One region of the Blastococcus sp. SYSU DS0510 genome, then DNA from elsewhere that is predicted to be linked to it. Evidence: predicted binding sites of a transcription regulator. Region 1 holds the regulator's gene; each other region holds the start of a gene.
What was found. Region 1 encodes LexA, which represses DNA repair genes until DNA is damaged. Its sites were predicted from a motif close to TCGAACANNTGTTCGA; they were not measured.
Positions count from the first base shown of each region.

Region 2: ACI79P_RS00690 (DUF222 domain-containing protein) is a predicted target of LexA. The motif match lies at 765-780, and genes of this name have one in related genera.
Region 3: ruvC (crossover junction endodeoxyribonuclease RuvC) is a predicted target of LexA. The motif match lies at 1,123-1,138, and genes of this name have one in related genera.

Region 1 is NZ_JBJHAC010000004.1:216,578-218,838, reverse strand. Features, by position in the region: gene ACI79P_RS05415 (hypothetical protein) at 1-864, shown strand, start outside; gene lexA (transcriptional repressor LexA) at 868-1,554, opposite strand; gene ACI79P_RS05405 (LysM peptidoglycan-binding domain-containing protein) at 2,087-2,261, shown strand, end outside.
Region 2 is NZ_JBJHAC010000001.1:130,653-132,913, forward strand. Features, by position in the region: gene ACI79P_RS00680 (ACT domain-containing protein) at 1-4, shown strand, start outside; gene ACI79P_RS00685 (AAA family ATPase) at 9-521, shown strand; gene ACI79P_RS00690 (DUF222 domain-containing protein) at 785-2,261, shown strand, end outside.
Region 3 is NZ_JBJHAC010000022.1:8,546-10,806, forward strand. Features, by position in the region: gene pdxT (pyridoxal 5'-phosphate synthase glutaminase subunit PdxT) at 1-245, shown strand, start outside; gene ACI79P_RS16805 (YebC/PmpR family DNA-binding transcriptional regulator) at 242-1,003, shown strand; gene ruvC (crossover junction endodeoxyribonuclease RuvC) at 1,156-1,725, shown strand; gene ruvA (Holliday junction branch migration protein RuvA) at 1,701-2,261, shown strand, end outside.

The sequences.
Region 1 (2,261 bases):
GTGGTCGTGGGGGAGCAGATGCTCGCCCTCACCGACGGCGGCGACCAGGTCGCGGTGCACGGGCTGGACTCCTCCTGCGCCGTCGTCGACGTCCAGACCGGTGCGGCCGACCCGTTCGACCCCGAGGACCTCGGCGTGGCGTCCGACGGCAGCGTCTGGGTGGCCGACATCGGTGACAACGGCGGCGTCCGCCCGACCGTGGCGCTCCACGTGCTCTGGCCCGACGGCACGGCCGCGCTGCACCGGATGACCTACCCCGACGGCGCGCACGACGCCGAGGCACTGCTCCTGGCCCCGGACGGGACCCCCTACCTCGTCACCAAGGAGGTCCTCGGGTCCAGCGGCGTGTACCGGCCGGCCGGCGCGCTCGTGGACGGCGGCGTGGTGCCGCTGGAGCGGGTGGGCACGGTGAACATCACCCTGACGGGGACCCCGGGTGGGCCGGTGGGCCGAGCCGGGCAGCTCCTCATCACCGGAGGCGCCGTGGCGGTCGACGGCAGTGCGCTGGCCCTGCGCACCTACACCGACGCCTACGTCTGGCCCCTGGCCGGTTCCGACATCGTCGGTGCGCTGGCCCGGGAGCCGACGCGGGTGGCGCTCCCGGAGTCGCCGCAGGGCGAGGCGATCAGCTTCACCGCCGACAGCCGAGCGCTCGTGGTCGCGAGCGAGGGGCTGCCCAGCCCCGTCACGGTGGTGCCGGTGCCGGCCGGAGCGGCGAGCACGGCTCCCCCCGACGCTGTCCCGCTGCCCTCCTTCGCCGAGCTCACCCGGTCGGACCGGTCGCCGATCGCCGCGGCCCTGATCGCCGCCGGCGTGGCGACGATCGCGGTCTGGCTGACCGGACGGCTGCGCCGCCGGACCTGAGGGTCAGACGCGCCGCAGGACCGAGACCACCCGGCCGAGGATGGTCGCCTCGTCGCCCGGAATGGGCTCGTACGCCGGGTTGTGCGGCAGCAGCCACACGTGGCCGTCGCGCCGCTTGTAGGTCTTGACCGTCGCCTCGCCGTCGATCATCGCGGCGACGATCTCGCCGTTCTCGGCCGTCGGCTGCTGGCGGACGACGACCCAGTCGCCGTCGCAGATCGCCGCCTCGACCATCGAGTCACCGGCCACCTTGAGCATGAAGACCGTGCCCTCGCCGACCAGCTCGCGCGGCAGGGGGAAGACGTCCTCCACCGCCTGCTCGGCCAGGACGGGACCACCGGCAGCGATCCGCCCGACGAGCGGGACGTAGGTGGGCGCCGACGCCTGCATGCCGTCACCGACCACCGGCGGCTCGGCGTGCGCGGCCACTCCGCGGGCGGCGTCGCCGGGGAGCCGGACGTCGAGGGCGCGCGGACGGTTCGGATCGCGCCGCAGCCACCCCTTCTTCTGCAGGACCGACAGCTGGTGCGCGACCGAGGACGCCGAGGACAGGCCCACCGCCTCGCCGATCTCGCGGACCGAGGGTGGGTACCCACGGCGATCGATCGAGTCGCGGATCACCTCGAGGACCCGGCGCTGCCGCTGGGTGAGGCCGTCGCCGTCCGCCGTGCGGTCGGGGAATGCCCGCACCGACGCGGAACCGTCAGCCTCCCGGGCCGTTGCCCTGGTGCCGCGACCGGCGCCGGAGGTCCCCTTCGAGTCCGCCACGTCTCCTCCTCGCCGGCTGCCCGTGCAGCGCTCGACCGTCGTCGTCGAGTGGAACCGTAGCGCCGATCGCCGCCCAGTTCAAACAGGTGTTCGAAAGTTCCCCGTGTCGCATCGCTTCTGTCGGTCCCGTCCGGTAGACATCGGACAGACGTTCGAATCGAACGTGTGTTCGGACCGGCTCACGTCGGTCGGGAGGGTGGGAGACATGAACGGCGGCGCTGCGCTGCGGGTTCCCGGCGGGTCGCCGGTCGGTGGAGGTGAGGCGGGCGCCGGGACCCCGCCCGGCCGGCACCTCCGGGTGCTGCCCCCGCCGACGTCCTACTCAGCGGCCGTCGCGCACCGGGTGGGGGAGCCCGCGCGGCGCCTGACCGTCGTGCGAACGGCCCCCGGTAGCAGGAGCGCCGCTCCGCGGCCGCCGCTGCGGCTGACCGCGCGTGGGCGCCGGGCGGTGGCGGTGGCCGTTCTGCTGCTCGGCCTCGGGCTGGTCGCCCTGGCCGGTGCGGTGCTGGGCGAGGCCGACGGCGGGCTCGAGCTGATGGGGACGACCCAGGTCATCGTCGAGCCGGGCGACACCCTGTGGTCCATCGCCGGCGCGGTGGCCGAGGGGCGGGACGTGCGGGACGTCATCG
Region 2 (2,261 bases), on a different contig from region 1:
CTGAAACGGTGCTCGTCGTCGTCTCGGGGCTGCCCGGCACGGGGAAGACCGCGGTCGCTGCCGCACTGGCCGCCCGGTCGGGGTCGGTCCACCTGTCCGTCGATCCGATCGAGGACGCGTTCTTGGGCGCAGGGCTGCCGCGCTCCTGGGAGACCGGGGTGGCCGCGTACGAGGCAGCGCGGGTCGTGGCCGAGCAGAACCTCGCGCTCGGGGGATCCGTGGTGGTGGATGCGGTCAACGACAGCGAGCCGGCCCGCGACACGTGGCGGGCCGCGTCGGCCCACGCCGGGGCCGACCTCGCGTTCGTGCTGCTGACGCTCCGTGACGAGGTCGAGCACCGCCGACGACTGGAGGGCCGTCGTCGGGGCCTGGCGCACGTACCCGAGCCCTCCTGGGACGAGGTGCGTGCACGGGCGGCGGCGTACGCGCCCTGGGCGGAGGCTGCGGTCCTGCGCATGGACGCGGCGCGACCGGTCGACGAGCTGGCGAGCGAACTGCTGGACCGGCTCGCCGGCGGGTGACAGGTGGGCTGACGGGCACGCCAGTGGGCCGCACATGCACGCCCGCGTCGACCGGCCGCAGCGGACTTCCACCCACCTCGTCGACGCCTCGTGCCGAGATCACGCCGGGCTTGACCAGCGTCGCCCCACGGGCCGGCGAACTGAACCCGGGCGGCCCGGTGAAGCCGATGCCGCCTCCCCTCTCGCGGCCAGGCGCGCTACTGAACTGCGCGTTCGCACGAGACCTGTTGCTGCGATGCCTGTTCGAACGTATGATCGAATACGTGGCGGAGGTGGCGGAACGGGAGACGGCGGAGTCCCCCGTCGGGCCCGTCGCTCCTGCGGCGGGGTGGGCCACCGGGCCGCTCGGCGTCGTGCAGGCGGCCGACCGCGAGATCGCCCGCCAGACGGCCCTGCGCACCCGGGCGGTGGCCGAGTTCGCCGCGGCCCGTCCCGCGTCTGCTGACCGGCCGGCCGGTCAGCCCGGGGCGATGAGCGAGGCACGCCGCGCCGCCCGCCCGGAGGTGCTGGTCGACGTCAGCGAGTGGGCGGCGCAGGAACTCGTGGTGGCGCTGTCCCTCTCCGCCCAGGCCGCCGAGCAGCTGCTCGCCCGGTCGCTGACGCTGGTGCACCGGCTCCCCGCGACGTTGGCCGCGCTGGAGCGCGGGGAGATCCACCCGGGGCACCTGTGGCCGGTGCTCGAGCGGGTGGCGCCCATCGCCGACGCGGCGCGGCGAGCCGCCGTGGAGCGCGATCTGCTCGCGTGGATGTCCGGCCGGGTGACCACCCCGGCGCAGCTCGGCGCCAAGGCTCGCCGCCTCGGTCTGGCCCGGGACGCGCGCGACGAGGCCGCTCGGCTGGCCGCGTCGCTGCGGGAACGGGGCATCTCGATCCGCTCCGACCGGCGCGAGGGCATGGCCTCCTTCGGCGCTCTCCTCACGGTGCCCGAGGCCCAGGCGCTGCTCGACGCGCTGGGCCGGTACGCCGACGCGCTCGACGAGCCGGACGACTCCAGGACCCGCGGTCAGAAGATGGCCGACTGCCTGCTCGACCTGGTCCTGCGGCCGGAGGAGAACGAGCTCCCCGCCGTGCAGGCGCAGCTGACCGTGGTGGCGGGCGTGCGGGCCCTGCTCGGCGGCGACCAACCCGGCGAGATCGGGGGTGAGCCGGTGCCGGCCGAGGTCGTCCGTGCCCTCGCCCGCGCCCTGGGCCTGCTGCCCGCGTCGGCGCCGGATGCCGGCGAGGCGGGCACCACGAGCGAGCGCGCTGCCGACCACACGCCCGCAGCGGAACGCCGGGCCGACGATCAGCCGCGGGACGCCGGTGCCACCGACGCCTGGCGGGACGACCTCTGCCCCACGGACTCCTGGCCGGACGACCTCGGTCCCACCGACGCCTGGCCGCTCCACACCTGGCCCAGGGAGTGGCAGGAGGCCGACGAGCGGTGGTGGGCGGAGGTCGAGGCCCGCGCCCTCCGAGGTGAGTGGGGCGGGGAGGACTACACCCCGGAGGACGAGCTGCTCCGCCGGTGGGCCGAGGAGGCACCCGTCGAGGCCTGGCTGGAGCGCGCCGGTGCTTTCGCCGACCCGGCGCCGGCCTCCGAGCCTGATCCCGGCTCCGGCTCGGGACGCGGCCCCGATGCCAGCCCGGGTTCAGGACACGGCTCCCACGTCCAGCCCGGGACAGCACCCGACCACCGGCCCGCGGCAGGCCCAGCGCCCACGACGGATGACGACGACGGCGACCGATCCGCTCGCTGGG
Region 3 (2,261 bases), on a different contig from region 1:
TCGACGGCGGGCCGCTGCACGCCGTCTTCATCCGGGCGCCGTGGGTCGAGGAGGCCGGGCCGGGGGTGCACGTCCTCGGCCGGGTCGTCGGGGGAGCGGCCGACGGTAGGATCGTCGCGGTCCGCCAGGGGGACGTCGTGGCGACCAGCTTCCACCCCGAGCTGACCGGGGACCGCCGGGTGCACGCGCTGTTCGTCGACATCGTGCGCCGTCACCTGGCCGACGCAGAGAGGGGAGAGCCGTGAGCGGCCACTCCAAGTGGGCGACGACCAAGCACAAGAAGGCCGGGATCGACGCCAAGCGCGGCAAGCTCTTCGCCAAGCTCATCAAGAACATCGAGGTCGCGGCCCGCACCGGCGGCGGCGACCCGGCCGGCAACCCGACGCTCTACGACGCCATCCAGAAGGCGAAGAAGAGCTCGGTGCCCAACGACAACATCGACCGGGCGGTCAAGCGCGGCGCCGGTCTCGAGGCCGGCGGCGTCGACTACCAGGGCATCACCTACGAGGGCTACGCCGCCGGCGGTGTCGCCGTCCTCGTCGAGTGCCTGACCGACAACAAGAACCGCTCGGCCATGGAGGTCCGCACCGCCATGACCCGCAACGGCGGATCCATGGCCGACCCCGGCTCGGTCTCCTACCTCTTCTCCCGCAAGGGCGTGGTGACGGTGCCGAAGTCCGGTGACGTCGACGAGGACACCGTGCTCATGGCGGTGCTCGACGCCGGCGCCGAGGAGGTGCGCGACCTCGGTGACACCCTCGAGGTGCTCTGCGAGCCCACCGACCTGGTCGCCGTCCGCACCGCGCTGCAGGACGCGGGCATCGACTACGACTCCGCCGAGGCCGGCTTCCAGCCCAGCGTCCAGGTGGAGCTCGACGCCGAGGGGGCCGCCAAGGTGTTCCGGCTGATCGACGCGCTCGAGGACTGCGACGACGTGCAGAACGTCTACGCCAACTACGACGTGCCCGACGAGGTCATGGAGCAGGTCGCGGCGGACGCCTGAAAACACCCCCTGCCCCCCAGCCTTCGCAAGCTCAGGCCGGGACCCTGCAGGGGGCGGCCGTTCCAGCACGTCACCTGGCGTGTTGGCGGGGTTCGGTCGGGGGAGGCGGTTAGCCTCGGTCGAACACCAGTTCGGCTGACGGGAGCGTGACCATGCGGGTGCTCGGCATCGACCCGGGCCTCACCCGGTGCGGGTGGGGAGTGGTCGACGGGCGCCCCGGGGCGCGGCCGACGGCGGTCGGGGTCGGGGTGGTCCGCACGCTGGCGGAGCTCGACCTGGAGCTGCGGCTGCTCGAACTGCACACCGCCGTCACGGCGCTGCTGCGCGAGCACCGCCCCGACGTGGTCGCCATCGAGCGGGTGTTCACCCAGAACAACAAGGGCACCGCCACGGGGACGGCGCAGGCGGCCGGGGTCGCCGCGCTCGCCGCGGCGCAGGCCGACCGCCCGGTCGCCTGGCACACGCCCAGCGAGGTCAAGGCGGCGATCTCCGGCAACGGCCGCGCGGACAAGGAGCAGGTCACCCTCATGGTCACCCGGGTCCTCGGGCTCACCGCCGCCCCCAAGCCGGCCGACGCCGCCGACGCCCTCGCGCTCGCGGTCTGCCACGCCTGGCGCGGCCCGGCCCAGCAGCGGCTGCGCACCGCCGCGCTGGCCGGCGGCATCGGCGCGCCGGTGCGCAGCACCACGCTGCCGCGGTGGACGGGGGTGGCGGCGCGATGATCGCCAGCGTCAGCGGCCGGGTCGCCGCCGTCTCCCCGGACGGCGCCGTCGTCGAGGTGGGCGGCATCGGCCTCGCGGTGCAGTGCACCCCCGGCACCATCGCGCGCCTGCAGGTGGGGGAGTCCGCCCGGCTGGCGACCAGCCTGATCGTGCGCGAGGACTCCCTCACCCTCTACGGCTTCGCCGACGACGACGAGCGCCAGCTGTTCGAGCTGCTGCAGACCGCCAACGGCGTCGGCCCCCGGCTCGCGCAGGCGGTGCTGGCGATCCACCCGCCGCGCGAGGTGCGCCGGGCGGTCTCGATGGCCGATGTCAAGGCGCTCATGCAGGTGCCGGGCATCGGCAAGAAGGGCGCCGAGCGGCTGATCCTGGAGCTGCGGGACCGGCTGGGCTCCACGACCACCGACACCTCTCTCGACGCCCCCGCCCCCACCGGGCTGCCGTCGCTGACGCCGGTGGCCCCCTGGCGGGACCAGCTCACCAGCGCGCTCGTCGGCCTGGGCTGGAGCGGCAAGGAGGCCGAGACGGCGGTGACC